Regions from separate parts of the Planococcus sp. SE5232 genome, predicted to be linked through region 1. Evidence: riboswitches for the same ligand, from Rfam matches in the RefSeq annotation. Region 1 holds a riboswitch; each other region holds the start of a gene.
What was found. A riboswitch is a leader RNA that binds a small molecule or an ion and turns the genes downstream of it on or off. The one in region 1 is predicted to bind cobalamin.
Positions count from the first base shown of each region.

Region 2: another riboswitch for cobalamin. It lies ahead of ACRC6Q_RS00830 (acyl-CoA thioesterase); the one in region 1 lies ahead of ACRC6Q_RS09040 (ATP:cob(I)alamin adenosyltransferase).
Region 3: another riboswitch for cobalamin. It lies ahead of cobT (nicotinate-nucleotide--dimethylbenzimidazole phosphoribosyltransferase); the one in region 1 lies ahead of ACRC6Q_RS09040 (ATP:cob(I)alamin adenosyltransferase).
Region 4: another riboswitch for cobalamin. It lies ahead of ACRC6Q_RS03905 (ABC transporter substrate-binding protein); the one in region 1 lies ahead of ACRC6Q_RS09040 (ATP:cob(I)alamin adenosyltransferase).

Region 1 covers NZ_JBOGCP010000002.1:44,939-52,643, reverse strand. Annotated here, with positions in the region: gene ACRC6Q_RS09060 (YqcI/YcgG family protein) at 1-716, shown strand, start outside; gene ACRC6Q_RS09055 (LacI family DNA-binding transcriptional regulator) at 924-1,928, opposite strand; gene ACRC6Q_RS09050 (arylamine N-acetyltransferase family protein) at 2,122-2,889, shown strand; gene ACRC6Q_RS09045 (ABC transporter substrate-binding protein) at 2,949-3,893, opposite strand; gene ACRC6Q_RS09040 (ATP:cob(I)alamin adenosyltransferase) at 3,896-4,441, opposite strand; cobalamin riboswitch at 4,609-4,805, opposite strand; gene ACRC6Q_RS09035 (HNH endonuclease) at 4,858-5,814, opposite strand; gene ACRC6Q_RS09030 (cytochrome c oxidase assembly protein) at 6,129-6,914, opposite strand; gene ACRC6Q_RS09025 (GGDEF domain-containing protein) at 7,092-7,705, opposite strand, start outside.
Region 2 covers NZ_JBOGCP010000001.1:179,173-186,877, forward strand. Annotated here, with positions in the region: gene ACRC6Q_RS00820 (MFS transporter) at 1-358, opposite strand, end outside; gene ACRC6Q_RS00825 (PAS domain S-box protein) at 599-1,378, shown strand; cobalamin riboswitch at 1,488-1,666, shown strand; gene ACRC6Q_RS00830 (acyl-CoA thioesterase) at 1,821-2,306, shown strand; gene ACRC6Q_RS00835 (ribonucleoside-diphosphate reductase subunit alpha) at 2,308-4,593, shown strand; gene ACRC6Q_RS00840 (ribonucleotide-diphosphate reductase subunit beta) at 4,607-5,653, shown strand; gene ACRC6Q_RS00845 (flavodoxin domain-containing protein) at 5,634-6,098, shown strand; gene ACRC6Q_RS00850 (DUF1259 domain-containing protein) at 6,599-7,003, shown strand; gene ACRC6Q_RS00855 (GNAT family N-acetyltransferase) at 7,030-7,377, shown strand; gene ACRC6Q_RS00860 (thiolase family protein) at 7,465-7,705, opposite strand, start outside.
Region 3 covers NZ_JBOGCP010000001.1:285,730-293,434, reverse strand. Annotated here, with positions in the region: gene ACRC6Q_RS01365 (LacI family DNA-binding transcriptional regulator) at 1-335, opposite strand, end outside; gene ACRC6Q_RS01360 (TetR/AcrR family transcriptional regulator) at 363-923, opposite strand; gene ACRC6Q_RS01355 (DsbA family protein) at 1,092-2,018, shown strand; gene ACRC6Q_RS01350 (monooxygenase) at 2,031-2,339, shown strand; gene bluB (5,6-dimethylbenzimidazole synthase) at 2,409-3,059, opposite strand; gene cobT (nicotinate-nucleotide--dimethylbenzimidazole phosphoribosyltransferase) at 3,129-4,178, opposite strand; cobalamin riboswitch at 4,265-4,439, opposite strand; gene ACRC6Q_RS01335 (glycine betaine ABC transporter substrate-binding protein) at 4,620-5,552, opposite strand; gene ACRC6Q_RS01330 (ABC transporter permease) at 6,027-6,887, opposite strand; gene ACRC6Q_RS01325 (quaternary amine ABC transporter ATP-binding protein) at 6,880-7,705, opposite strand, start outside.
Region 4 covers NZ_JBOGCP010000001.1:810,588-818,292, forward strand. Annotated here, with positions in the region: gene ACRC6Q_RS03895 (DUF1934 domain-containing protein) at 1-270, shown strand, start outside; gene argS (arginine--tRNA ligase) at 270-1,931, shown strand; cobalamin riboswitch at 1,979-2,165, shown strand; gene ACRC6Q_RS03905 (ABC transporter substrate-binding protein) at 2,582-3,559, shown strand; gene ACRC6Q_RS03910 (FecCD family ABC transporter permease) at 3,552-4,544, shown strand; gene ACRC6Q_RS03915 (adenosylcobinamide amidohydrolase) at 4,547-6,013, shown strand; gene cbiB (adenosylcobinamide-phosphate synthase CbiB) at 6,010-6,963, shown strand; gene ACRC6Q_RS03925 (pyridoxal phosphate-dependent aminotransferase) at 6,950-7,705, shown strand, end outside.

The DNA of each region.
Region 1 (7,705 bases):
CTTTATTGACGAAAGAAGATTTTTCAGTACGGACAGACTTGCCTGAATGGTTGCTGGCCGAATACAAAACCTTTCACGAAACCGTAACGGATAAGACTTTTCCATGTTATTTCGGGATGAGCGGCGAACTGAAGGGAGAATTGCGCTACGCTTATATCACCCAAGACGACTGGAGCAACTTGCCTGCCGCCGTTGAATCATTTTTGACGCTATTCAATGATCCGAAACACAAGCGGCATGGATTGTTTGTTTTTGTTGAACCATTCAAGGAAGAAGGTTCACTGGAAACCTACCGCCAGCAATTCTGGGATATTCTCCAATACCTGCATGATGAAGATGAAATGGAATGGCCGGAAGAAGCACCACGCGACCCGGACCATTATCTATGGGATTTCACTTTCCAGGGAGAGCCGATCTTCATCTTCGGCAATACACCGGCTTATAAACAACGGAAAACCCGGGACCTCGGCAACGCAATGGTTTTAGGATTCCAGCCCCGCCGCATCTTTGAAGGATTAAAAGGAACCGAAAAAGGCGGCGTCATGTCACGCGATAAAGTGCGGCAGCGTGTAGAGGCATGGGATCATTTGCCGACACACCCGGATATCAGCCATTTCGGAGACCCTGAACATAACGAATGGAAGCAATTTTTCATCGGCGACGACAGTGAACCGATACAGGGGAAGTGTCCCTTTACGCATAAAGAAATGAAATAATAAGCAACTCCATCCATTTATGCAGAACAGAATGAAAGAAATGAACCCGTATCTCGGACTTTGCCGTGGGTTTTTACTCACTGAAAAAAGCTGTACCGGCATCTTTGCCAGTACAGCTTTTTAATTATGGGTTAATCTCCGTTCCTTTCAGGGTAAGACTATAATGGATGCAGAAAATGAATCCTGCATTCCGTACAGTTTCATCACCTATCCGTGAACAGTAGTCTTGCGCTCATAAAGAAGAACTTCCCGGTTTACATGAAAGGCTTCATCTTGATCGAGCGTCAAGATATCAAAAAGTCTTTTCACGGCTTCCTGACCGAGATTAGCCAGGCTATCGGCTGAACCGACAGAAGTCAGTCCGAATGCTGAATGCTGACCGATTTCTGAATTTCCGATACCGATGATGCTGATGTCTTCCGGAATCCGATATCCGTCTTCCTGATAGAAATCCAACAGCTGGATGGCAATTTCATCGGTAGCCGCCACAATAGCCGTCGGTTTTTTCTTCAAACTCTGCAGATCCTGATAAACTGCATAGAGAGAAGATTTATCGGTATCGGTAATCACCAATCGTTTTTTGCGTATTTTGCTTTTCGCTTCCTGAAGCGCATGAATGAAGCCTAAAAACCGGTCTTTATAGGTGGAGCTATTTAAAGGTCCCCCCACCCAAGCCACTTCCTGATGATCGGCGGTAAGCAGGTGGCTGGCCGCAAGATATCCGGCTTCGATATTGTCCAGGCCAATTGAGTGTTGGCTATCAGGATGGTTCGAATTCAACAGGATGAATGGGATATTTGATTCAACCAGTCTCTTATGGCTTACATCATCAAGGAGTACGGAAGCCAAAATAATGCCATCGGTTTTGCTGGACAAAACGGCGTCATAAGTCTCCAACTCATTCTCTTTTGTAACAAAATGAACGTTTACTTGATAGCCCCGTTCTTTTGCATAGTTGATAATAGCTGGAGCAGCACCGATGAAAATCGGGTCATCCAATGGTCCGGCAATCAGGCTGATTGATTTGGTTTTTTCGATGATTGGAACTGCCTCTTCATTCCCATCCAGCGAATAATTCAAGTCAGTTACAGCAGCCATCACTTTATCATAAGTTTCCTTTTTCACTTGATCGGGTTTATTCAACACACGTGAAACCGTGGTCTGCGAAACACCTGCATGCTTAGCAACATCCGTAGTGGATACCAAATCCATCACCCTGCTTCCTATTTTTTTGAACAGCATTCATACAGTCATTCAGTTTGTGATATTCATTTTAAATTCACATACTTATTCACTATACCACGCAGGAGCAAACTCTACACTCTTTTATTATAATGAATGAATGTTTATTTCACAGAATAAAATATATACCCATTCGACTAACCGAAAGGAATGAATAATAAATATGAATACCACCGACTACCTTAAGCGATTCAAAGCTTCACCCGTACAGGAGCATTACCTGCAGAACTTGGCTGAGCTGCAGTCTTTGCATATGCAGAATATCCCTTTTGAAAATTTGGATGTTATCCGCCGGACGCCGATCTATTTAAATATCAATAGCATTTACGACAAAATCGTCAATCAACACCGCGGCGGCTATTGCTACGAAATAAATGGTTTGTTCCATTGGCTGCTGAATGAATTGGGATTTGATGCAAAACTGATTTCCGCTACTGTACAAAAACCCGACGGTACATGGTCGAAAGCCGATACCCATGCAGCGATTCTCGTTGAGCTCGATACCCTCTATCTGGTCGATGCTGGATTCGGGGATTCCACCATCAGCCCAATTCCGCTCGGCGGTGAACGGCATACAGACCATAGCGGCACTTACCGTGTTGAACACGTTGATGAAGTCTACTACGACTTGATTCGTGAAACCGAAGATACGGAGAAAACACTATACCGATTTTCCATAGAAGCAAAACAGCTGGCTGATTTTCACGAAGGCTGTGTCTTCAACCAGGTTTCACAGGAGTCTCCTTTTACCCATGATGACCTAGTTACACGGGCTACTGAAAATGGCCGGGTGACGTTATCAGGCAGTCAGCTGACGCGTTCTGAAAATGGGAAAAAGGAAAAGACAGAATTGTCGGCTGCAGAAAAACAAAGTGTATTGAAGGAAGAATTCGGCATTGATTTGGATGTGCTTGAAAAACAGCACCAATAACAGCCTCTACTATGAATGGATCAGAAAACCCCGCTCATATTTGAGCGGGGTTTTCACTATTATTCGAAAGCTTCGGGATATACTGTTTTCGCTACCAGCTCGACAGCATCTCCGATTCTTGGTCCCGGACGGGAAGTGATATCGGAGTCCAGGAAAAACACCTGATCGTTTTGGATTGCTTCGATATCTTTCCAACCTTCGCGGCTTTTAATTTCGCCGATTGGGTCATCAATATAAGAGACTGTGGTCGCAATGATTTTCGGATTTCGTTTGATGACTTCTTCTTCAGAAATCTGCGGCCATCCTACCAAATCGCCAAACAGGTTGTCGACATTGGCGTGATTCAGTATTTCCTGCTGAAAAGTCTTCTGGCCTGTTGTATAGATTTCCGGTGAAGGGCTGATTTCGAAATACAGCTGTTTTTTCTCTTCCACGCTTGCTACTTTTCCCTGTACGCCTTCAATTTGCTGCTGAATGGCCTCGATCACTTCTTCGCCTTTGTCTTCCAAGCCCATTACAGTTGAAATTTGCTCGATGTCTCCGTAAACGTCGTCGAAGGATTCCGCTGATTCGATGACAAATACCTGTATGCCGGCTGCTTCCAATTCGTCGTAGCCGGTCGGTCCACCTGTCGAATAACCGATGACCACATCCGGTTCCAGTTCAATGATGCGTTCGGCATTGAAAGCCACCGAATCGGAAACACGTTCCACTTCGGCTGCCTCAGCCGGGTAGTTGTCGTAATCTGTCGCACCGACCACTTTGTCTCCAGCTCCGATTTCATAGAGGATTTCAGTATTGCTGGGAATCAATGACACGACAGTAGCAGGAACTTCTTCAAAAGTCAGCTCCTTGTCCAGGTCATCCGTCACGGTATAACTTGCCTGTTCTTCAACTTCAGCTGCTGCATCCGAATCAGCTGTTTGGGATGTGTCTGACTGGCAGGCGCCGAGCGTTAATGCCACTGCTCCGATGGATAGGTACTTGAATAGGGAAATTTTCATTGTTAGTTGGCCACTTCTTTCTTTTTGGTTTTTTTGGTTGGATAGGACTTGCTGACAAACGGAATTTCTTCCACGCCGTGGTGTTGATTGACATAAACAGCCATGGTAAAGAATACGTTCGCCAAAAGATTGGCGTAATTGAAAAGGATTTCCGGAACTTCACGTTCCAAGCTTACTTTATGCAAGGCGCGGACAGATTTTTTCGCCTCACTACGGCATCCATGCAGGACACAAGCACCTATAGTCCCTTGAGGCAAAACGAAGTGGTCGATTTTGTCCCTTGTACAGTTGACATAATAATCATACATGTTACTTAACTCGATCAAATCTTCATCCCGGATAGCCAGTTTCCCTCGGACTGAGCCATTCAAATGATAGGCCATCGGCTGGAGAATCTGCAGGTCGCGCTGAACTGCAGCTACATCTTTTGTCAGCGCCAGGGCTTCCCCGATATGTGTGGTCAATGAATCTGTTCTGATTTCAAAGTCCACTGTAGAGGCGGATTCCCGCATGAATGGATAACATAGGTAACGCATGTCTTTCTTCATCATTTCACCTCACTTTTGTCTGGTGAAAATCACTGCATTGAACGCTCTCATTAAACAGCAAAAAGCCGCCCTCAAAAAGAGGGCGGCGCCATAGCTATTCAGAGACATACTCCAGCAGTCAAAAATAGAAACGTTGCCGTATGATTCCCTTATCTTCCGAAGAGTAAAAATACGTTCAAAAAAAGGTAGGTCTCCTGGCTTGTGCATCGATTTACTCTAAGAACCTTCCCGTCCCGATGACTAGTCATCGGAACAGTGGCATTTTCTTATTTCATACGCACTTACAGTTGCGGAAACAGCCCCGGAATCTAACCGGGTTCCCTGTTATGCTGACGAATCAGCACCTTTTTTCTGCATGATTATTCACTTGTTTTCAGTGTAGCATATTCCATTCGCCTATAGACAGCTAAAAAAATCTATTGTTCCTGGTTTGTCAGCAATTTCACTTTTCTCGGTTCTGCAAAAACAATCCGTTTATGCCACCTTAAATAAGGCGCATGCTCCGGGGAGACCGGAACTTTCATGCTCTTACGCAATCTAAATACCGGATAGTCTTCTTCGGGAATCCGGCTCGAAATATGGAGCCTTCCCCCACCGGTGAAGGCAATATAACCTGCTGAGTACAAGGCGGCGTGATTAGCGCAAAGCAGAATGCCATTGAACGGATCCAATCGCTCTGAATCCGAACTGTCCTTCCACGGCTTCGCATGGGTCGCTTTTAAAACCTCTTCGACCCCGATGCCGCAAAGCGGACATTCGCCGTTCCATTGCGGCAGCAAACTTTCCCGAAATTGTTCTTTGCCTCTGCGCATTTTAGTTTTGATTTCAAGTTCCGCTTCGGCAATCAGCCCCAGCAATGGATTGTGCTCCGTTTTTTTGATCACTTCCATCGATAATTCCAACTGTTCCACTTCAATTGTAAAAATGTTCAACGAGCTGATCAGCTCCAGAAACTTCATCGCCAGTTCTTCATTGCAGGGATACAGATAGCCTGAATTGCCGCTGGCATCTTCCTGGAACGCGGAATACTTCACCGGCAATAAAGGCTCGATCTCCGCAAAGAATTCCTTCACTGACAAGGGCTTATCCAGTTCGCGATAGACAGTGTGTGCCACGAACGCGTCTTCATGTCCATTCTGCTGCTCATCCGGATTTTTCGGCTTCGTGCCTTTATGGCAATCTTCCCGTACTCGGCTGATGGCCATAAAGGAGCCTTTTACATAATGAAACACAATATCGCCTTTTTTCAATTCCTGCATCCGGTTCCACGAATGCGGCACCATGCCGGATTTGTCGATCTGCGGCGTCCAAAGAACCCCCGCATTGCGTTCTGCCTGATAAGTCTCTCCTTGCATAACAATAAAACTATTCATGAATTGCCTCCTAATGATGGTGATGCTTAAATTCATTCGTTCTTATGTAGTAGAGCAGATTATTCGAATCCAAACGCTTATCTCTAGTTTAACCCAAAACAAGAGACTTTGCCTGAGAAAAAGAAAAGCGGAAACGGCCGTTCAGCTCCGAAAGGCATAAGACGCGCTGACGAAGCGGCGTTTTTTGCCGCATAGTCAGTGTGGCTTATGACCCGAGGAGTTGGCCGTTGGAGCTGGACAAAAAGAAAAGCGGAAACGGCCGTTCACCCCCGAAAGGCATAAGACGCGCTGACGAAACAGCTTCCCCGTACGCTTCATATCTTCTCAGCCATTTCACTTTTCCTCGGAGCAGTGGCTTTATACCACTGCCAGCAAAAGATGACGATGATGACCAAATCGATGAAGTCCCCACCATAATACATGATCATGCCTCCTGCTTCGGCTTGCTCTCTTGGCACACCGTCAGGCGGATAGGCGTAGATGAGTTTTGAAAGGATTTTATGAGCCGCCAACGACACGATCAAAACAACGGAACGGAACAAATAACCCAGGCGATGGCTTGTGACATCGATATAGAGGATAGAAGCAGTGAACAGGTAGCCTGCTAGAAATACATGCAGATGGATAAGGCCGTAAGCAATCAGCGACCGGTGCATAAGCTCATATAAATCCGTCATGTACAGCATATACAACCCGCCGGTATTGAGGATCCATGCGGTAATCGGGTTGCTCAACAAATGAAACAGCTGGCTCTTTAAAATTGAAGTAACCTTTCTTGCTGCAGAAATCGGCAGGGACCGCAACAGCAGAGTCATAGGCATGGCCAGCAATAATAGTAGAGGTGCCAGCATGCCAAGCAGCAGATGTGTCCACATATGTCCAGTGAAATCATCATGCGCTATATCCGCCAATGGCCCTGTAAAGACGGCTGCGATGCAAAAAACACCGAGGCTCCATAAAAAATAGCGATGGAGCGGCCACGCTTTTAAGCGCAAGCTCGTCAAAGCTGCTGCAAGTGGGTACAGCAAAAATGCCAAGAACAGCAAGATGACGACTAGTGTCTCCATAGACGCTAATCCCGTCTGCAGATTGTGCTCCATCTGGATTCCTCCCGTCTTTTATGTTAATTGGAAAGCCCATTGTCCATTGAGCCAGGTTTCCTCCTTATCCCCCTCTACCCAATTTTCCATGCTTCTATGTTTAAGGTCTCGCTTTCACTAAAAAAAGACAGCCGCTTTTGAGAAAAGACGGCTGTCCGGTTCTATAAGTTTTTCACTCTACACATTCACGGATTCCTTTTCCTCGGTTTCTGAAAAAGCGGTAACCTGATTTCTTCCATGGTGCTTGGATTGGTAAAGTGCCTGGTCGGCTTCGCCAATCAGCTGATCCAGCGTTTTGTGGTAGGAATTCAAGGATATTCCCATAGATACAGTCAGCTTGCCTTCAGGTTGCAGCTCTTCACCTTCAAAATGATACTGTTCGATCCGTTCCCGAACCCTTTCAGCGATTTCCAGTGCTTCCGCATCATCTAGAGGATCGGTGATACAAAAGATGAATTCTTCACCGCCATAACGGGCGATATAATCTTTTTTTCGTGTATGGTCCCGCAGCAGCTGGCCAATCGACCGGAGCACAGCATCCCCTTTTTGGTGGCCATGCGTGTCGTTATAGGTTTTGAAGTAATCGACATCGATCATTACAATAGCCACTGGGACATATTGCGCCACCAGCATTTGAACTTTATTTCGGAAATAGCGGATATTGGGCAATTGTGTCATCGGATCCTGATTCGAATAAAATTCAAGTTCCTTGCGGACGAGGATGTGATGATTTTCCCCATTTGCGATCAATCCCATGGCCAATACAGCAACCATCGAAAAGAACATCATCG
Region 2 (7,705 bases), on a different contig from region 1:
AACCTTGTCCAAGCAGCCGGATAAAAAAGAAGCCGATGAACAGCATGACGAGACTTGTTACGAAACTGTTGAAGAAGCAGGCCACAGCGAGGGCGATGGAAACAGCAACCGCCATTTTTCGTGAACCATTGCGGTCAATCAGCCGACCGACAAAAAACAGCAGGAAGCCTGCGGTTAAGGTGGCAGCTGAGTAGATGCCGGAAACCGTCGAGCGGCTCCAGCCGAAGTCTTCTATATAATAATCGATGAAAATCGAGTTGGAATAAGTTTGTCCGGGGCCAGAGAAAAATTGGGACAAGGCTGCAATCGCGATAATGACCCAGCCGTAGTGAAAAGCATTTCCTGTTAATTGTTTCATCATGTATCTCCATTTGCCATAACTTCACGTTACTGTATTTCCAAAAGCAGTGTCAAAAAGATGTTCCGAAATCACAATTTCTTATCATAGCATAATACTTCTGTTTTACAAGTTTTGAAATAGAACTGTAAATAAAAGAATGATTCAGATATTTGAAACATCGACAGACACTGAAAGTTTTTCTGAAAAAGTGTAAAATAGAGGATAAGGCAGTTTCTTAGCCAGAAGGAGTGAGAAAAAATGCCAAGTTTATCACCAGTACCACAACTGAGCATTACAGAAAAAGAAGAAATCTATCAGCAAATAGCGGAGTATTCGAACGAAACGACCATCATCCATTCAAATCAGAAAGTCCTATATATAAATCAGCCAGGATCGGATTTTTTCAAAGCCAGCAAAGAGACGCTCATCGGGGCGAATGTGGTGGATGTTTTTACTGAGGACTATAAAGAGTTCATCACTGAACGCATCCGCACGGGCATGGAAGACCGCGCGATCGGAGGATTGATGGAGACCACTGTTAGACGTTTTGATGGGACCCTAGCAGATGTAGAGTTGTATTGTTATCCTGTTCAGTATGGAGAAACGGTTGCCATTCAATCGATCATCCATGACATCAGCGCGCAAAAACAAACAGAACGGGACTTATTGCAATTGAAAAACGAAATATCAACCCCCATCGTTCCGATTATTGATGGCTTGGCCGTGTTGCCGCTTGTAGGTTCTGTCGATGGTGACCGAAGCAATCGGCTGCTCGACATCATCCCCCAAAAAGTTCAGGGGGAGAACCTGCAATGCCTCATCATCGATGTATCCGGCATCTACAATATCGATAAGGTCGTAGCGGAATTTCTCTACAAGATCGATCACATCATGCGCTTGCTCGGCATTCAACTGATTTTTACCGGCATTCGTCCTGAATTGGCTTTAAAAGCGATTGAAGCACGTGTCAATTTCAGCCAATTGACGACCATGGGTACAGTTAAACAAGCGTTGAAGCGGCATTTGACGATTAACTAAAACCTCCACCTAACCAGAAGGTTGAAAAAATTCTTGTCAAAGCATTGAAAGTGATTTATAGTTTAGAAATACAATATTTAGTGATTTGATGAAAATAAAAACTATATATAGTAGAACCAATAACGAAGGTGCCTGAAAAGGCTTAATAGGGAAGCCGGTGAAATTCCGGAGCTGTTCCCGCAACTGTAAGTGCTGACGAGCTATCACAATCCACTGTCCAATGGACGGGAAGGAGATAGCAGAGGATGACGCACAAGCCAGGAGACCTGCCTTCGTTATCGTTTATGATCTTCTCCGGGAGCTGAGAGGGATAACAAAGGTATTTATGTGTGGGACAGCCCTTTTTCTGCTGTTTTCATCTGATATTCTGCGTTTTCAACCCCATCCTCCCTGAGAGGATGGGGTTTTTTCTTTTTACTCAGAGATGGAGGATTGAATACAGATGACGGAACCATTAGCAGCAGGCGTAGCAAGAACCATTCAAACAAGGCTGGTGCTGCCGCCGGACACCAACCACATGGGCACCATTTTCGGTGGCACGGTATTGGCTTATATTGATGAGATTGCCGCCATCACAGCGATGAGGCACAGTGGCAAAGCAGTTGTGACAGCATCGATCGACACCGTGAATTTCCTGTCTTCTGCGAAAGTGGGGGATATCCTCATTTTAGAGGGCGTCGTCATTTCAACGGGCAGAACATCGATGGAAGTGTACGTCAAAGCCGAATGCCAGCATATTGAAACCGGTGATAAAAGTTTAACGACTACGGCCATCCTGACGATGGTGGCTGTCGACAGCGAAGGCAAACCGACACCTGTGACTGGCGTGATTCCCGAAACGGCTGCCGAAGAAAAACTATTCAAAAGCGCCCAGGAACGCAAGCAGCGGCGCATGAAAGTAAACGAATACGCAAAGGAGTTGTGCTGATATGAATACGAAAATCGAAGCAACAGAAATGAATGCAGTGGAAAGAGCCCTTCAACGGGCAACGGATGTATATGGACTGGATACGCGTGAACTGCTGGAACGGGCAGCAAAGTTGGCTGGACAGGCAAAAGGAGAACAGTCATTGCTCTATGCTTTGAACCGCATCACCATGGATGAGCCGGATTGGACATACGTGGCGGCCGAATTGTATGCAGGCGACTTGTACGGAAAAGCTGCAGATAGCCGCAAATTTTCCGCTTCAGAGAAATACGGCGACTTCTATGGACTTATTGAAGAGCTTACACAGATCGGCATTTATTCCGAAGAGCTCCTTGCGGCATATTCGAAAGAAGAAATCAGCGAATTGGGACAGGGAATTGCACCGGAGCGGGATTTGCTGTTCAATTACATCGGCCTGTTCCTGCTGGCTGACCGCTATTTGGCGAAAGACTATGAAGGGCGCTTGTTCGAACTTCCGCAGGAACGTTTTCTCGTCATCGCGATGACCTTGATGCAAAACGAATCGAAAGACCAACGGCTGGAACTGGTCAAAGAAGCCTACTGGGCAATGAGCCATCTGTATATGACAGTGGCGACACCGACTTTATCGAATGCCGGGAAGAGCTTCGGCCAATTGTCTTCGTGCTTTATCGATACCGTTGACGATTCATTGGATGGCATCTATTTGAACAACTGGGACATCGCCCGCCTCAGCAAAGATGGCGGCGGCATTGGCATCTATTATGGAAAAGTGCGGGCTTTGGGCTCAGACATCAAAAAGTTCAAAGGCAATTCGTCAGGCGTTGTGCCGTGGATCCGTCTGGTCAATGATACGGCGGTCAGTGTCGATCAACTGGGCCAGCGCCAGGGCGCAGTGGCGATTTACCTGGATGTTTTCCATAAAGACATCATGAACGGATTTTTGGATCTGAAGACCAATAACGGCGACGAGCGCCGCAAAGCGCACGATATTTTCACGGGCGTGTCGATTCCGGATCTGTTTATGAAGCGGCTTCAGGAAAAAGACGAAAACGGCCGCAGCAACGGTGAATGGCATACCTTCTGTCCGCACCAGATCAAGCAGGTGATGGGCTGGAAAGACGAAAACGGCAACGCGTTGGGTCTCGAAGACTTTTACGATGAAACCGATGAAAAATACTTCAGCGTGAAATACCAGGAAGCTGTGGACCATCCGCTATTGCCGCGCAAAACTTACCGGGCGATGGAGATTATGGCGCGCATCATGGTATCGCAGCTGGAAACCGGCACGCCTTATATGTTCTACCGGGATGAAGTGAATCGTCAAAACCCGAACAAGCACACAAGAGGCAGAGGGCTGACATCGATTTACTGCAGTAATTTGTGTACAGAAATAACACAAAATATGTCTGCAACAACCATCATGAAAGAATACACCGATGAAGACGGCAACCTTGTGATGGTCCGCAAGCCGGGGGATTTTGTCGTTTGCAATTTGTCATCCATCAACTTGCCGAGAGCGGTCAAAGCGGACGTGTTGGAACGGGTAATTCCAATCCAAGTGCGCATGCTCGATAATGTCATTGATTTGAACACAATTTCTGTCGGGCAGGCCGAAGCCACAAATAAAAAATACCGCGCCATTGGATTAGGGACATTCGGTTGGCACCACCTTTTGGCGCTTGACGGCATCCATTGGGAAAGCGAAAAGGCAGTGGAGTTTGCAGACTCGTTATACGAAAAAATTGCTTATGAGACGATCCGCGCTTCGATGCAGCTGGCCCAAGAAAAAGGGGCTTTCAGCAAGTTTGCAGATTCTGAATGGCACACGGGCGAGTATTTTGAGCGCCGCAGCTACCGCGGAGAGCGCTGGGAGCAACTGCAGCAGGAAGTCGCCGCAAACGGTGTCCGCAACGGCTGGATGATGGCCGTTGCACCGAACTCGTCGACTGCGAAAATCGGCGGTTCGACAGATGGCATCGATCCCCTGTATGCCGTTGAATACGCGGAAGAGAAAAAGAATTTCAAGTTCAAGGTGACAGCGCCTGACTTGGACCACAACACCTACGAGTATTACCGCCGTGCCCGCCACGTGCTGGATCAGAAATGGAGCATCCGCCAAAACGCAGCACGCCAACGGCATATCGACCAATCCATCAGCTTCAACTTTTACGTACCGCATACCATTAAAGCGAAAGAATTGCTGGAGCTTCATTTGGAAGCGTGGCAACAACATCTGAAGACGACCTATTACGTCCGCAGTACATCACAGGCGGAAATCGAAGAATGCGAAGCATGCCAAAGCTAAAGGAGGAATCTTCATGACCATCCATGAACCGTTGAAGAAAATTAAATTACTGAATCCGGAACATCCGAACAAATCGACTGGCGTCTTGAACGGCCAGTCTTCCGGCTTACTGAACTGGAACGATATTGCTTATCCGCAAATGTACGATCTGTACCAGGCGCTTTTGGCTAACTTTTGGAAAGCGCAGGAGATTAATATGCAGGACGACATCAAGCAATGGGATAGCTTGAGCGATGTGGAAAAAGACGTCTTTTTGCGCATCAATACGCAGCTGGCATCACTCGACAGCTTGCAGACACCGACAATGAGCCAGGCGATGGATTACGTCACCGACTCCAGCTTCAAGGCCATTTTTGCGGTCATTTCCCAACAGGAAGCGGTCCATACCGAGTCGTATTCCTATATCTTGAGTTCGCTGGTTTCGGTCAGCGAGCAGAATGCACGCTTCGACCAGGCGAAAAGCGATCCAGTTGTCCAAAAGCGCAACGATCTAATTTTGGATGCCTACGAGGAATTCCGGCAAAATCCGACGCCGCAAAACCTGTTCAAGCTGAGCGTCAATTCCATCAACCTGGAAGGCATCTATTTTTATGCCGGCTTTGCTTTTTTCTATCATCTGGCGCGCCAGCAGAAAATGCTGAAGACCAGCACGATGATCAGTTATATCCAGCGTGACGAGATGCAGCATGCGTATTTTATTGCCCAGTTTATCCGCATCATGCTGACGGAAAATCCGGAATTGAACACAGGTGAAAATATCCAGTACATCTACACGACCATCGACCGGGCCGTAGCGCTTGAGAAGGAATGGGCACATTACATTCTGGAGGACATCGAGGGACTGGATCTGGTGGAATTTGATGGTTATGTGGAGTATTTGGCCAACAAACGGCTGCGCCAGCTGGGATTGGACAATCTTTACGAAGAGCGCAGCAATCCGATGCCATGGATTCAGGTCTTTGGAGACGATATGATGAACGATACCAAATCCGACTTTTTCGAACAGAAATCACGAACCTATACCAAAGTCTCCAAGTCGAATGGCTTTGACGAACTATAGCCCGAAGTTGGCGATTGTCTATGCCTCTGTTACCGGAAATACGGAGCACTTGGCAGAGATGCTGCAGGAGGCTGCACAGAAGCAGAGCCTTGATGCAAAGCTGTATCGGGTAGAGGAGTTTCCTTTGTTCGAACTGTCCAGTTATGATGGTGTATTAATCGGCACTTATACATGGGGGAGCGGCGAAATTCCGGAAGAAATGCATGCTTTCTACCAGGCGATCGAGCGTTTGGACAGAAAAGAGCTGCATACAGCGGTTTTCGGAACCGGCGACAGCTTTTTTTCCGAGTTCTGCGGCGCGGTCGACCGCTTCCGCGATATGCTTTTTGTGAAGACCCAGCTGGTGGCGACCTTAAAAGTGGAATTGATGCCGCAGCCGAGTGATGCTCCCCGCTGTGAGAAATTGGTGGAGCTGTTCAAAAGAGCGCGCTATACAGATTTTTAAAGAAGAGCCCATCTACGTGGAGAAACGGCTGAATTCAGTGAAATGATTTTAGTTGTCGGAAAAGTGTTTTATTTTAGAAAAAGGGTATATAACCTAAAAGAGCTTAAACCATCAACGCAGCAGTTAACGGGTTTAAATAGTAGAAACTCCTGACTCTTAATCGGCGGAATTCCCGGTTCCATTAATAAAAAAATAGCATAGATCACAAAGATATTGGATTTTTGTAGAAGAATTTGGGTCAAAGGTTTTACTTTTGTTTCAAGTGATGGTAAGTTAAGAGCGAACGGAAAACACTTGGGTTTCCGTTAAATCCAATCCACTATAAGGTGCAAGCTTTCTGAATATAAATAGCCAGAATAAGTTGGCTGGATGTGACAGACGATAGTGCTGTAGACAACGCCGAAAAGAGTCTCTCGATTCTTTTCGGTATTTTTGTGTAGATTTTTACTGTTTTTTACAATCCGAAATGTAATTTGGGAAAAACAGAAAGGATGAGAGGGATGGAACAACTAGAGCAATTGGCTGAGCAAGTAGGCCTGCTGATGAATTCCGAAACAGAACTGCAGGGCGGGGAATGCTTGATCAAAAGAAAAAGAACCATCAATATTTCTTCACACAGTAAAAACTTCACCTGTACCTTAGATCACGATATTTCTTTCAAGAATCTAAAAGACAACGGAAAAGCTTTCAACCAGGCAGAAATATTTTTATTGCCAGGGGAGTTGGCTTCCTTTATCAATGCGCTCCATAGGCATCCGATTCCATTGCCGACAACTTATCAGCATCGCATGGATAGCAATCCGGATATCATTTGCGTCTATTTGTCTTCAGAAGAAGCTCCTGAAGATTTTGCTGCCAGGCTGTCTGCCGCTTTCGATGCCATTGAACAAAATACGCTTGTTTGAGCAACTGCCTAAGGAAGGAGATTCCAATGCTTAGCAGATATAAACGACCGCACGAAAAAATCGCTATGGGCCTGTTGTCATTCATGCCCAAGGAGCGAAATGTAAAACAACTGAAAAAAACCATGGAATTGTACAACGAACGTCCCGACTGGCAGCTTTTCCTCTGGAGAGAAGGGGATGATTATGTCGGTGCCATCGGTATTCATATAGAAGACGGGGATAGCTTCACAGTCCAACATATATCTGTGATCCCTTCGTTCCGGGGGGAAGGAATCGGTCATCGGATGGTGGAGCGTGTCGAAAGGCAAATGGCAGGCAGAAAAGCGAAGGCGACTGAAGAAACCAAACCGTTTGTGATGAGATGCAGGGTTTGAAGGACAGATTAGGTGGAAAATGAAACGGATGCAAAGCATAAGTAAAGGCAGGAGCCCGATTTTTTTCGGTGCTCCTGCCTTTTTCTGTTATGCGTTCAGGTTTTCAATGATTGTTGCAATTCCCATACCGCCAGCGATACAGAGTGTTACCAACCCGTATTTTTTGCCGGTGCGTTCGAGTTCATGCATTAATTTCGTCAAAAGGATGGCGCCTGTTGCACCGATGGGATGGCCCATCGCAATCGCGCCGCCGTTCGGATTGACCTTCCTGCGGTCCAGTCCCAGCTCATTGATGCAAGCGACGGATTGGGAAGCGAAAGCTTCATTC
Region 3 (7,705 bases), on a different contig from region 1:
TTCAACATCTCCAATGCTTCCATTTCCTGTCCTTCATGATAACCGGTCTGATAAAGGACCAGTTTATAGTGATGACTTGCAGCCGCCAGTGAGATGCCTTGGATCAATTGCGAAAAATACGGATGATCCACTATCGGCAAAACGATGCCCACCAGGTTGGTTTTGCCTTTTTTCAAATTGATGGCATTGATATTTTGGATATATCCAGTTTCTTCGATGGCTCTTTTGACAGCCTCCACTTTTTCCTTCTTCACATATGGATGGTTATTCAACACACGTGAAACAGTGGCGACAGATACGCCCGCTATTCTGGCAACGTCTCGGATACTTGCCACTCCATCGCCTCCTTATTTCCGGTTCCCTTATTTATTAAAATGAATGCCATGCTCGATATAAGGGACAGCTGCTTTAATGTATTCCTCCGGAGAGACTTGGCTATTTCTAGTCCATTCCACTGACGCTCCGTAGATTCCCCAGCTCAGCATAACGGCCACTGTTTTAAGGGCTCTCTCTTCCTTATCCTCATTTTTTCGCATCAGCATTTTATAGAACAGGACTTCAAGCTGTTCCCGTATGATCCGCGCGATGGTATCTTCGTATCCTCTGTGGCACCGGTTGGACAGGGACTTCTGGAAATTGGTGACCGCTTCGAAGATTTTGGCGAATGTTTTTTCCGTGAATTCGTCATTCCGGTAATTTTCCACATCCAAATTAATCAATAAAACTTCCGATAAGGCCTTCTCCAACAGATCGTAGATATCTTCGAAATGGTAGTAAAACGTCGCCCGATTAATCATGGCTTCAGCCGTTATGTCTTTTACCGTAATGTCCTTGAATTCTTTTCCTTCCGAAAGTGCGATGAAGGAATCCATGATCAATTTGCGGGTCCGGATTACACGGGGATCCGTCTTTGTTTCTGCCATTTCGCCATCACTCCTTTTCCGACAATTTCCTGGATGTGTTGCATAAGCGACACATCCCCCGAACTATTGGTGTTGCTTGTTTTCATTATGGCTTAAGATCGAATTGTAAAGCAAATAAGCTACCCAAAACGCTCAGTTAGAGCCAGTTTAAAAAGAGGAGGAACTAGAATGAAAAACAATAGGATGTGTGATATCGAAACAGGCATATGCGGAGTTGCGGAAGAAGAGGAAACAGGGCTGATCGATTTCAATAAACCCAAGAAATCGGTTACGCTTTACTATGTAACAGACCCAATCTGTTCCCATTGCTGGGCTATTGAACCGGTGCTTCGCCGTTTCACAGAGCAATATGGTGAGCATTTCAACTTCCAGACCGTAATGGGCGGATTGCTGGAAAAATGGCATGACGGCCCCATCGATCCGGCAAACGGCATCTACAAGCCAGCCGATGTCGCAGGCCATTGGAGAGAAGTCGGTGATCATTCAAGGATGCCGATCGACGGCACATTAATGATCGACAATCCCGTACAGTCGTCTTATCCCCCTTCACGAGTCTTTAAAGTGATTCAGGAAAACCACAACGACGCCAGAGCCAATGAATACCTGCGCCGTGCAAGAGAAGCGCTCTTCGCATTCAACCAAAACATTTCAGAACCGTCTGTTATAATCGAGATCGTCAACAACATGGGACTCGATGGTGAAGCCATCGTCAAACAAGCCGAACTGCCAGCCGGACAACAAGCGTTGAACGAGGACTTCGCTCTCGCCAGAAGTCTGGGTGCCAGAGGCTTTCCATCCATCATTATGGTCAATGAAGAAAACAAAGGCGTAAAACTTGTCGGCGGCCGCCCATTCGAATCCTATGTGGATGGCTTGAAGCAAGTGCTGAATCAGGACGAACTGCAAGCAAAGCCGCAACCCGCGCTTTCGCAGTTGTTGGAAAGAGAACAATTGCTCTTTTCCAAGGAAATCGAAGTCATGTACGATGTGGAGTCGACAGAGGTAAACTCGTTTATTGAAAAAGAACTTTCGCCAGGGTATTATCAAACAAATGAAATTTTAGGCGAAGCCTATTTCTCACTGATTAAAAATTGAGGAGGAAACAAGATGGCATATATCCTGCAAGTGGATTTCGAGATGAATGGCCCTTTCGGAGACGAGATGGCTGAGGCATTCTCAGAACTGGCAACAAGCATCAACAATGAAGAGGGCTTTATCTGGAAAATCTGGACCGAAAGCCCGGAAACCAAAGAAGCCGGCGGAATTTACCTTTTCGAGACAAAAGACGCGGCGGAAAAATACGTGGAAATGCACACTGACCGATTGGCTGGCTTTGGCATAACACCGGTACACGCCAAGATTTTCGAGGTCAATTCTGCATTGACGGAAATTAATAAAGGCCCGGTTAAGCAGTAAAAGAATCACATCAAATTAAACAGGGCAGGAGACGCTGATTGATCCAATCACGCCTCTTGTCCTTTTCATTTAGAATCCTAATTTCCCATTCCATTTATCTTCAAAAACCTGGTTTTCCAACGAACGCCTTTTTTCCCATCCCGCTGTTTCCAGAATCGGCTTGTCGGGATAATCTTCGGTGTAGCCAAGCGAAAGTAAAGCGATCGGGTCGATATGCGGCGGGATGTCCAAAATGTCCCGGACATCGTTTTTCTTGTAAAAACTTACCCATCCCATCGCCAATCCTTCTGCACAGGCGGCCAACCACATGTTTTGAATGGCGCAGGCAGTTGATAAGGCATCGGTTTCGGGAATGGAATTGCGCCCCAGGACATGTGAGCCGCCGCGTGTAGGATCACAGGTCACACAAATCGTCACTGGCGCTTGTTTCAACCCTTCCACTTTCAAGCCAAGGAATTTGTTTTCTTTTTCCCCTTCATAATGGATGGCCAGTGCCCGCCGCTCCTTGTCTGCGGCCCAAGCCAGTTTTTCTTTTGTTTCAGGTGAAGACACTAAAATGAAGTTCCACGGCTGCATAAACCCTACGGACGGCGCATGATGAGCCGCATCCAGAATATTGGTGACCAGCTCCTCCGGAATCGCTGTCGGCAAAAAGCTTCGAATATCTCTTCTATTATAAATTGCTTTATATACGCCTTCTTTTTCTTCTCTCGTAAACATCTTTTCATCCTTTCAGCATCTCGTCTTCACTTGTTGTCACTGGAATGAATATCCTATGGTTCCGTTACCTCAAATTTCAAGGCCCACTTCAGAAAAGGTGGCCATCTCTCTCATCATGTTACACGCCGCTTCCACAAGCGGGAACGCTAAAGCGACGCCCGATCCTTCACCCAAACACATATCCATATGCAGCAGCGGTCTGATGCCCAGCAGTTCACTGGCTCTTTTGCCGCCCGGTTCCGCACTTGCATGTGAAGGGATCAAGTAAGCTTTCACTTTCGGTTCAATCGCAACAGCGAGCAGCGCCGCAACTGTAGAAATATAGCCGTCCAACACAACCGGCACACGGTTGGCTGCCGCTCCGATCATGATACCCGCCATGCCGCCGATTTCCAGGCCGCCCACTTTGGCAAGGACATCGATCGCATCCCGCTTATCTGGATTGTTGACCTCAATCGCCGTCTTGATGACCTTCACTTTATGTGAGATTCCGCCATTGCCGACCCCTGCTCCGTTGCCGGTAATCTCCTCAGGTGGAATGTCCCCCAGAACAGACAGAATCGCCGTGCTCGGCGTCGTATTGCCGATGCCCATTTCGCCGGTTCCCAGGATGCGGGCGCCGTTTCTGATTTCGGCTTCCGCAATTTCTATTCCCACTTCGAGCGACTGGATAGCTTCTTCTGTGGTCATCGCAGGTCCTGTCGCGATATTGCCTGCTCCTTGCTTAATCTTCCGGTCGATCACTCCGGCATCACTTGGAAAGTCCCCTTTTACCCCGATATCCACGGTGACGATTTTCGCACCGGTCGGCTTCGCTAATACACCGACTCCGGTTATGCCTTTTGCGATGAACATCGTCTGTGCAAACGTCACCTCTTGTGGGTTGGAAGAAACCCCTTCCTCGTACACGCCATGATCGGCAGCCATCACCACAATCGCCTTTTGATCCACCACAGGATACAGTTCTCCATATATTCCCGCCAGTTGTACAGCCAGGTCTTCCAGCCTACCCAGACTATGCGGCGGCTTGATGAGACTGTCCACCCGCCCCCGTGCCATATCCATCACTTCCAGATCCAAGCCCTCAAACCGTCCAATCGTTTGCTGCAATAAATCCATCTTTTTCTTCCCCCTTCTATGTTAAAAAGAAAAAGCCTTCAGTTTATTTGCGCGAACAAATAAACGAAAGACTTTTCCATGATCTATAAGCAGAAAGTAAGCAGGCAGGTCTCCTGGCTCTGGATCATCATTTCACAGGCCTTCCCAGACAAAAGTCCAGTGGCTATTTCCATAAAACTCCCCGTTACAGTGGCGGGACCGCTGAAGATTTTCACTTCATTCCCTATTCTCCCCGAAGGGCACCTCTTACTGATATTCTATTTATGTTTCATCAAGCTTACACTGGATAATCTTGGCCAGTCAAGCTCCAAAAAGGAATCTCAGCAGCGACTCCGCGGGCAAGCGAAGTAGTGAAATCCAACCAACCAAAAACCCCAAATGGGGACATCGTTTAAAATGTCTGCCATTCAGGGTTCAGTTCCTTCTATATAAAAGAATTATTTATTCAGCAGGTGTTAAATCTTCGATTGAATCGATGTCCATATAAGCGGGAACGACAAATCCGATTTTAGCGCCTTCGAGGTTAACTCCAAGATCGACTACACTGTCGCCATAAGTTTCAAGCTGAGTGGCGTGGGTTCCCGGCAACCATGCCGCTACCATTCCGTCTGCTTGTCCTTCAGAAACAGCCTGCCACATCACTGCATTGTCAAGCGGCGTCAATGTTACTTCAAAGCCTTGGTCTTCCAAGACTTTTCCGACAACATTCGTTGAAACGACTTCCGTATCCCATTCCACGTAAGCCAACTCAATTTCTGTGCCGTCTACTGCTTCTGTACCGGCTGTCCATTCAGCAACTTTATCACTGTTTTCTTCTACCCATTCAGTTGTAACTTCTTTAACATCTGCGCCATTTGAAACTTCCAGCATGATGCTTTCGATATCAGCAGACTCCCATTGGAATTGATCAAGAATTGTGTAGGCTTCAGGTTTCTCTTCTTCTAAACCTTCACGTACCATTGTGTTGATCGTTTCAGCATCGCCGAATAAGCCATTAGGATCTTCAAGGTATTTCAAATCATACTTCTGGAACTTCCAGTGCGGGCTCCAGCCAGTGACGATGATCGGTTCTTCGTTATCGATCGCTTCGCCTAAAGCTGCAGCCATCGCGCCGCTTGAAGAAGTGACCACTTCCCAGCCTTCAAGACTTTCGTACTCTTCTGTTGCTGCTTCAGATGCAGCAACTACGCCTGCGCCTGCTTCAATGCCTGTAATTTTGTAACCTAACTCTTCACCGTAGTTCACGTCTTCAGAACCGGAACCTTCAGCAGTTCCTGTGTCTGAAGCCTCTTCGTCATTTCCGCACGCTGCTACAACCAGTGTCAGCATAAGTACGAACATAAGCCCTAAATGTTTCCATTGTAATTTGAACATAAAATAATCAATCTCCTTTTTCTTTAATATTATATAAATTGAACTAGTGATCTTCACCTGCTGATATTCCGCAAATCAGTTCCTGAAAACCCAGTGCTCCTGCATCGCTTCGCTAGCTTCGTCGCAAAGATACGGACCGAACTCCCTTCGGCCGTATCTTTCCTACGGGCTTGCGCCGAACTAACTCGGGCTAAACGCCCGAGTGGATTTCTTGTATGTCGTTGCACTGCTCCCGCGGGAGTCTCCACTGATTTGCTCCATATCTCTTATATATAAGGGAAAATACAGAGTCGCTTCGAATTCTAACCTCTTAGCGCCGGCGCGTTCAGGGGCTAGGCGAAGCAAGAAGACAGGCGCCCTTTGCCTGGCTTCTTGCGGGAGACATGCCCAAAGCGACCGAAGCGTTGTGTAAAAGCTAGTTTCTTTAGTTCAACTTACATACTTGGTACTTTTCTTTTTATAACTTTACCAAAATTAGCTTTTCACTCTTTTTTGTCCAGTGAAACTTTGCGTAAACCGATCGATGATGATTGCCAGGATGACAATCCCCAAGCCTGCGACAAATCCGGTTCCTACATCAGCCCGCTGCAAGGAAGAAAGAACTTCCCTGCCGAGACCCGGTGCGCCGATCATCGATGCGATAACGACCATCGACAACGACAACATAACCGTTTGGTTGATGCCGGCCATGATTGTCGCTTTGGCCATCGGCAATTCCACTTTAAAGAGCTTTTGTGAACCCGTGCTGCCGAAAGCTTCGGAAGCTTCGACCAATTCTTTTGATACTTGACGGATTCCGAGGTTCGTAAACCGAACAGTCGGTGGAGTGGCGAAAATCAATGATGCGAAAATGCCGGGAACCATTCCGATGCTGAAAAATGCCACAGCCGGAATCAAGTAAACAAAAGCTGGCATGGTCTGCATAAAGTCAAGAACAGGCGTAATGATGCTTTCCGCGGTTTTGCTTTTCGACATCAGGATGCCGATCGGAACCCCTAGGAGGATCGACAAGAGACTTGCGACAAGAACCAATGTAAACGACAGCATCAATTCTTCCCACAGCCCTTGGTTCCAGACCAGCAATAGGCCAATAAGAGAAAATGCAGCCAAGCCAAATCGTTTTCCACTGATGAAGAATGCCAGTATCGCGACGATCAGAATCACAATCGGCGGCGGGACTGCTGCAAGAACGTCTGCAAATTCTTCCAGGCCGTCCGCAAATTCATTTTTAAGAGGATCGAATAGGAAAGCGAATGTATCTGATATCCAATCCGTGAAATCCGAAACTAATGAAGACAACGGAATTTCCGGGATGTTGTCCATAAAATTAAGCATGGTTGCGATTCACCTCGCTTTGTCCTGCAAGCGCGGAAATGACGGCGCCGCGTACGATGATGCCGAGCAGTTTTCCGTCTTCCACAACCGGGATCGGAACAGGAGAATTATGGCTGATTTCAAAAATCGCATTCATCAAGGTGTCTTTAGTGACAGTCGGTGCATCCGTCTTCAGGATATCCAGAAGGCTTTTCACTTCAGCTTTAAAGGCAACGGAAGCGTCATCGGCTGTTACATAGCCTTTCAGGTTCCGCTTGCTATCTGTTACATAAATGCTCGAGATGCCTTCTTCTTTCATTCTTTCCAAAGCGACACGCGGACCGTGCTTATCGATGTTGATCGTTTCAGGGCGTTTCATGATATTGAACGCGGTCAATACTTTCGAGCGGTCGACATCTTGAACGAATTTTTTAACGTAATCATTGGCCGGATTCACCAAGATTTCTTCCGGTGTACCGACCTGTACGATGGAGCCGTCTTTCATCAACGCGATTTTATCGCCGATGCGCAGAGCTTCGTCCAAATCATGTGTGATGAAAATGATGGTCTTCCGCATGGTTTCCTGCAGATCCAATAATTCATCTTGCATTTCTTTTCGGATCAATGGATCCAGTGCGGAGAAGGCTTCGTCCATCAGCATGACTTCCGGATCGTTCGCCAGCGCTCTGGCTAATCCGACACGCTGCTGCATACCCCCTGAAAGCTGGGATGGCACTTGTTCTATGTACCCGCCCAAGCCGACCATTTCCAACGATTCTTTTGCTTTTTTATGTCTTTCCGCTTTGTCGACCCCTTGGATTTCCAAGCCGTATGCGGCA
Region 4 (7,705 bases), on a different contig from region 1:
GACGAACTTGAAATCCGGACGACGGTCAAAATTCAAGAAAATGAAGCGGTGATCATGAGAAGCGGCGGCCTGCAGATGCGGCTACCTTTTTTATTACATAAAGAACAAACCGGCAATCTGACCAATGAACAGGGGTCATTCATGCTGACGACAAAAGCGCACGAGCTGTCGGTCAGCGATACGCGGTTCATGGTCCGCTACGACCTTACGCTTGGCGCGGATCATGTCGGCGAATACGAAATGGAAATACAGTTTATGGAGGCTAAATGATGAATGCAGTAGAAAAAGTTCAACATGCGATTAAAACAGCGTTTAAAGAAGCGATCGAAAAAGCGGAATTGACGACCGAGCCGGTTGAAGTCCAACTCGAATCGCCGAAAGATAAAGCGAATGGCGATTACGCCACGAACATCGCCATGCAATTGACACGCTTGGCGAAAAAGCCGCCCCGCGCCATTGCCGAAGCGATTGTCGAAAACCTCGATAAAGATGCAGCAAATATCCAGACAGTTGAAATTGCCGGACCAGGCTTCATCAACATCACCATCAAAAAGGATTATTTGCAGGATGTCATCAAAACCGTGCTGGAGCAGAAAGCCGATTATGGCCGTTCAACAGCAGGTGGCGGCGAACGCATCCAGGTGGAATTCGTATCAGCCAATCCCACAGGCGATCTGCACTTGGGCCATGCCCGTGGATCTTCAGTCGGCGATTCGCTGTGCAATGTATTGGACCTGGCAGGATACGAAGTATCACGCGAATATTACATTAACGATGCCGGCAATCAAATCAACAATTTGGCTTTGTCGATCGAAGCACGTTATTTTGAAGCGCTAGGCAAAGGCGACAGCATGCCGGAAGACGGCTACCGTGGACAGGACATTAAAGACATCGCGGACGCGCTAGTCCAGGAACATGGCGATAAATTCGTCAGCATGACCCACGAAGAGCGCTTTGAAGCATTCCGCCAGCACGGATTGAAAGTGGAATTGGCGAAATTGCAGCAGGATCTGGCGGACTTCCGCGTGGAATTCGACGTTTGGTATCCTGAATCATCCCTTTACAAAAATGGCAAAATTGATGATGCGTTGGCTAAACTCCGTGCCAATGGGCATGTCTACGAAGAAGATGGGGCGACTTGGTTCCGTTCAACGACCTTTGGAGATGACAAGGACCGCGTGTTGATCAAGAATGACGGCACGTACACATATTTGATGCCCGACGTCGCTTACCATGAAGACAAATTGCAGCGCGGATTCGACAAGCTCATCAATGTCTGGGGAGCTGATCACCACGGCTATATCCCACGCATGAAGGCGGCGATCCAGGCACTTGGTTATGACCGCGACACGCTAGAAGTCAGCATCATCCAGATGGTGCAATTGTACAAAGACGGCGAAAAGATGAAGATGAGCAAACGTACCGGTAAAGCGGTGACGATGCGCGAACTGGTTGAACTCGTCGGCTTGGATGCGGTGCGTTATTTCTTCGCGATGCGTTCAGGCGATACGCATATGGACTTTGATTTGGATTTGGCCGTTTCACAGTCCAATGAAAATCCGGTCTTTTATTCGCAATATGCTCATGCCCGCATCTCTTCAATTCTGCGCCAGGCAGAGGAGCAAGGTCTGTTGGCTTCAGAAGGACAGTTGAACTTATTGACTTCTGAGAAAGAAATCGATGTCCTGAAGAAAATTGGGGATTTCCCGCAAGTGATCGCCGATGCAGCGAAGCAGCGCGCGCCTCATAGAGTTACGACCTATATCCATGAATTGGCATCCAATTTCCACAGCTTCTACAATGCCAATAAAGTATTGGACGCGTCGAATCCGGAATTGACTGGCGCCCGTCTCGCATTGATCACAGCCGTGAAAACGACTTTAGCCAATGCATTGAAAACAGTCGGCGTTGCAGCTCCGGAAAAAATGTAAGAAACACACCCGCGTTTAGGTGTATAATAATAGAGAAGTAACAGAATATGATAACAATTCATAAAGGTGCTTATGTCTAAGAACATGAGTTAAAAGGGAAGCCGGTTCAATTCCGGCGCGGTCCCGCCACTGTATGTGAGAGGAATCTGCTAGATGCCACTGAAGCGATGCTTTGGGAAGGTGCAGAAACCGACGACCACAAGCCAGGAGACCTGCCTTTATGACGACACACCCAAACGCCTGCGAGGAAAGGCTGGATGCGCATGCTTTTTTATGGCGTCCTTTCCATCCCTCGCAGTTTGCTGCGGGGGATTTTGTGTTCCCAAGAAAATTTTTCAACCTTTTGTACCTGAATTGTTTAAGGAGTTATTTCTATCATTTAATAAAATGGCTAGATAAGTTGAGCTAAAGAAATAGCATTTTATATATCGCTGCGACTATCAGAGAAAACTCTAAAGATATGGAGCAAAACAGCGAAGACTCCTGCGGCTTAGCGAGACGACCGATACACCGCAGGGAGCGCAGCGGACGAGGAGGATTGGGCGCGAGCCCGCTGGAAAGCGTAGCTGTTTTACGGAATATCTACTACTACAAATTATTAGTTCAATTTATATAGATAAAGCATTACAAACAACAAGGGGGTTTTATTCATGAAGAAGATTTGGAAATTTGGAGCAACAGCAGGGTTGGCCGCGGTTTTAATGGCAGGGTGCGGAGATACGGCAACACCGGTGGAAGAAGAAGACGTGGAAACACCGGCAGAACCGCCGACAGAAGTGGTGGATGTTGAATTTCCAGTGACCATGACGGATGCAGTCGGGGAAGAAGTGGTCATTGAGGAAGAACCGGAAGCTATTGTCTCAATGGTGCCGTCGAATACGGAAATCGTCTATGAGTTAGGGGCGGGCGACAAAATGGTCGGGGTCTCGGATTTTGACAATTACCCGGAAGAGGCAACAGAAGTCGAGAAAATCGGCGGCCAGGAATTCAATGTGGAGAAAATCATCAGCCTTCAGCCGGACTTGGTGCTGGCCCATGAATCCGGACTGGGTGTCGGAGACGCAGGCTTACAGCAATTGCGTGATGCGGGACTTGATGTATTCGTCGTCAATAATGCGATCAGTTTTGAAGAAGTCTATGATTCCATCACGGTTATCGCGCAAGCGACCGGTACGATGGAAGCAGCGGAAAGCATTGTTTCAGAAATGGAAGTACAAGTGGCGGAAATCGAGGAACTGGCAAGTACAATCGAAGAGCCGAAAACAGTCTTTTTGGAAGTTGGCAGCCAGCCGGACATCTATACGACCGGTAAAGGGACATTTATGGACGAAATGCTGACACTCATCAACGCTGAAAATGTAGCCGGCGATTTGGAAGGTTGGGTAAGCATGGATCCGGAAGCCATCGTTGCGGCTAATCCAGATGTGATCATTACAACTGAGGGTGCCTATGTAGAAGACGCTGTCGAACAGATCAAATCACGCAGCGGCTTCGCAGAAGTGACTGCTGTTAAAGAAGATGCTGTCTATAACCTGGATTCGGATATGCTCACCCGTTCAGGCCCACGCTTATCAGAAGGGCTGATGGAAATGGCGCAAGCTGTTTACCCTGAAGTTTTCAATGACTAAGAATGTACTGGCATACAGCGTCTCGCTGCTGATTTTAGCAGGAGCCGTACTGCTGGGAGTAACGGTCGGAACGGTCTCCATTTCACCGGTCGTGCTGTGGAATCCGTCAGCGGATGAAGCAGCTGCCAATATACTATGGAACATCCGCATGCCCCGTGTCATTTTAGCAGGGCTTGTCGGTGCGGCGCTGGCGATTGCCGGTGCAGCGTTTCAGGGGCTTCTGAAGAATCCACTGGCCGATCCTTACACCTTGGGAGTGTCTTCCGGTGCCTCAGTCGGCGCTGTGATGACGCTCTTTTTTGGTATTTCGATTCCGTTTCTGGGACCATTCACCTTACCGGTCATGAGCATGATCGGTGCGCTTTTGACGATGCTTGCCGTCATGAGCTTCGCTAAGCTGGTGGATCGCTCCATGAAAATGGAAACGGTCATTTTGACAGGCATCATCTTCAGTTCATTTCTCGGATCGATCATTTCCCTGATGATCGCGTTGACCGGGGAAGAACTGCGCCAAATCATCGGCTGGCTGCTCGGCAGTGTGTCGATGCGGGGCTGGCCATACGTGCGGATGGCGCTGCCCTTCGTTTTGATCGGCTCTTTCGTTTTATGGCTGAAGCGCCGTGAGTTGAACGCCATGCTGTTCGGGGAAGAGCGCGCGCAGCATTTGGGTGTGGATGTCAAAAAGAGCAAAATGACGATTTTAATCGGTGGTTCGGTACTGACGGGAGCAGCTGTTTCGGTTTCAGGAACCATCGGCTTTGTCGGCTTGGTCGTTCCGCATATGACCCGGTTGCTATGGGGGGCGGACCATCGGCACGTTTTGCCTTTATCGTTCATCAACGGAGCAGCTCTTTTGATTGTCTGTGATTTGGTATCACGAACCATCATTTCACCGACGGAATTGCCGATCGGTGTCATTACCGCCTTTATTGGAGCGCCGGTATTTGCATTCATCTTTTTCCGACAACGCAAAGGAGGAGCTTAACTATGCTTGAAATAAAAGGGCTGACAGGCGGCTACGGCGATCAGGATATCGTCAAAGACGTATCGTTTACTGTCGATAAAGGCTCAATTCTCGGTATTTTAGGACCAAACGGGAGCGGCAAATCGACCCTGATGAAACTGATCAGCGGCGTGCTGCCGGCAGCAAAAGGGGATGTCCGGATAGACGGTGTATCGGTTGCTGATTTTCCGGCAAAGGATTTGGCCAGAAAAATGGCGGTCTTGCCTCAATTGCATGCCCACGCTTTTGCCCATACCGTCCGGGAAACGATTTCACTTGGCAGATACCCATATCAAAGCGGCTGGTTTTCTTCCTGGTCGGAAGAAGATGAGCAGGCCGTACTGGAGGCGATGCGCCTGATGGACATCAGCCATTACGAAAAAACTCAGATCGACCGGATGTCGGGCGGCGAACAACAGCGCGTCTTTGTGGCTCAGGCACTGGCGCAGGATGCAGGGATTCTGTTGCTGGATGAGCCGACCAACCATCTGGACATCAACCATCAGAAGGAATTACTCGACACCATTAAAAAGCAGGCCATCGAAAAAGACTTGACGATTGTCTCCATTTTTCATGATATCAACCTGGCGTCGATGTATTGCGATCAATTGCTGTTGCTGGACCGGGGACAGGTTGTCCGGATCGGCGAACCGCATGAAGTGGTTCGGGAACAGGACATCGAAACGGTCTATCATACACGCGTCAGCAATCATCCGCATCCTGAATTGCCGAAGCCGCAGATCACTTTATTGCCTGGGATCGAACGTGAAGCCGATTTCCACACCATACGCGCTGAGGAATTTCAGATTTCCAAAGATATGGTCCTTTATGAAAGCCCGATTCCGTTAAAGACGGTTTCTTCAGCGGTTGTCAACGCGGGTTCCGGATGGTTCCGTAACTTTATGAACCGCCATGTGGATGCTTTTTATAATATCAATGACAGCGTCCAGGAAATGTCCGATTTCATTGAACTGAGCGGATTGAAGACGACGGATACGGTAGGGATGATGACCGCTGTCCAGACGCAGGACGCCATCATCAAAGAATACCTTGGTCCATTCGGTTCTGTCGTGATTGCTGTTACGGCGGGCGTCGGCAACGGCGTGGATGTCTCGAAAGCCGTGGAGCGTACATTGCGCGTCGGGACCATCAACACATGGATACTGGTCAATGGTGTATTATCAGATGAAGCTTTTATCCAGGCGATGATCACCGCGACAGAAGCCAAAACAAAAGCACTCCAGCAGGAACAGGTCAAAGATCCGTTGACGGGTACGATCGCAACGGGCACATCTACGGACAGCTGCCTGGTGGCGGCAACGCAGCAGGGCGAACAATTGCCTTACGCGGGACCTATCACCGAACTTGGAAAATTGATCGGTGTCGGTGTTTTTGAATGCACCATCGAAGCGCTCAAACTCTACCAGCAGGCGAAAGCGAAAAGCATATGATTCCTCATTTGAGTGCCATTGCGCTGGGATTGGCCATCGACCGCATCGTCGGTGATCCACCGAATTGGCCGCATCCGGTTCGCTGGATCGGCACAGCCATCACCAAGCTGACCAAACGATGGAACCACGGGCCGAACGCCTTCCGAAACGGTTTCCTGCTGCTGGCGACGATTGCAGTTTCGTCCTTTTTGATCGTATACGCGATTGTTTTTTTGGCCTATTCACTGAATGTCTTTGCAGGAATTGCTGTTGAAGCACTGCTCATCGCTTCGGGCCTGGCCCAAAAGAGCCTGAAGGATGCAGCGATGGATGTCTACAATCCGCTGACGAACAAACACATGGAACTGGCACGAGAGAAATTGTCATGGATTGTCGGCAGAGATACCGTTGGGTTAAGTGAAAGCGAAATTACGAGAGGCGTCGTAGAAACGGTATCAGAAAATACCAGTGACGGGGTAACAGCTCCGTTGTTCTGGGCATTTCTTTTAGGCGCACCCGGCTTATGGCTTTACAAAGCGGTCAATACGCTGGATTCGATGGTCGGCTACCAGAATGAGGAGTATGAGAAATTCGGCTTTGCCTCCGCAAAAGCGGACGATGTCTTGAACTTTATTCCGAGCCGACTGACGGGGATGTTGATTTTATTGATGACGGAAAATAAGCGTTCACTGACCATGCGTCAGCGTTTTTCAGAATGGCTGCGGGATGCTCCGAAGCACCCGAGCCCGAACAGCGGCTGGCTGGAAGCGGCGACTGCCGTGCAATTGGGGGTAGAACTTGGTGGAGTGAACCGCTACAAGGGAGTCGAGTCGGACCGTGCGCGTATGGGAAGACCGATTCATCCACTGGAAGCGCATCATATCAAGGATGCCGTCAGCCATATGCAGACGGTCACCATGGGTTTTTTCATTTTATTTGCCTTAGGAGGAATTTTGCTTGGAGTTGCCTAATCACGGAGCCAATCCGCTGCGTTTATACAAACAGGCAGGCATCAGTCCGCCACAACATATTTTGGATTTCAGTGAAAACGTCCACCCATTCGGACCGCCGGATTTTCTGGTGGAGCAATGGCCGGAAATGCTGGCCTTAACCCGTTCCTATCCGGATCCGGACGGAGAACCGTTCCGTACGGCCGCTGCAGAATACCATGGGGTCGCAGCCAATCAAGTGGCTGCAGGAAACGGCGCGGCCGAGATTTTCACTTGGCTGGCCAGAAGATACCGTGGCCAGCAGGTGGTCTTGGTCGAACCGGCATTTTCCGAATATCGCCAGTCACTGGAAGCGGAAAATGTCCGGATTAAAGAGATTCAATTGCAACCGGAAACCGGCTGGCGATTGACGGCCCAAAACGTTCAGGAGGCAATTTCAGGTTGTGCGGCTCTGTATATCTGCAACCCGCACAATCCTACAGGTACATTGCTGAACCTGGGTGAACTTCAGGAGATCGCGCAGATTTGCTTGGAAAATAACTGCGAACTCGTCATCGACGAGGCGTTTATCGATTTTATTGGAGAAGAAGCATCCTTTATGCCATTTTTAATGAGCTTTCCGGATGTCATCATCGTTCGGTCGATGACTAAAATGTATGCGATACCAGGACTCCGCCTCGGTTATGTGATCAGCCAGGCCGAAACGATTGGCCAACTGAAGCAGGGGGCGGCGCATTGGAACGTCAACGCCTTATCTGCGGCC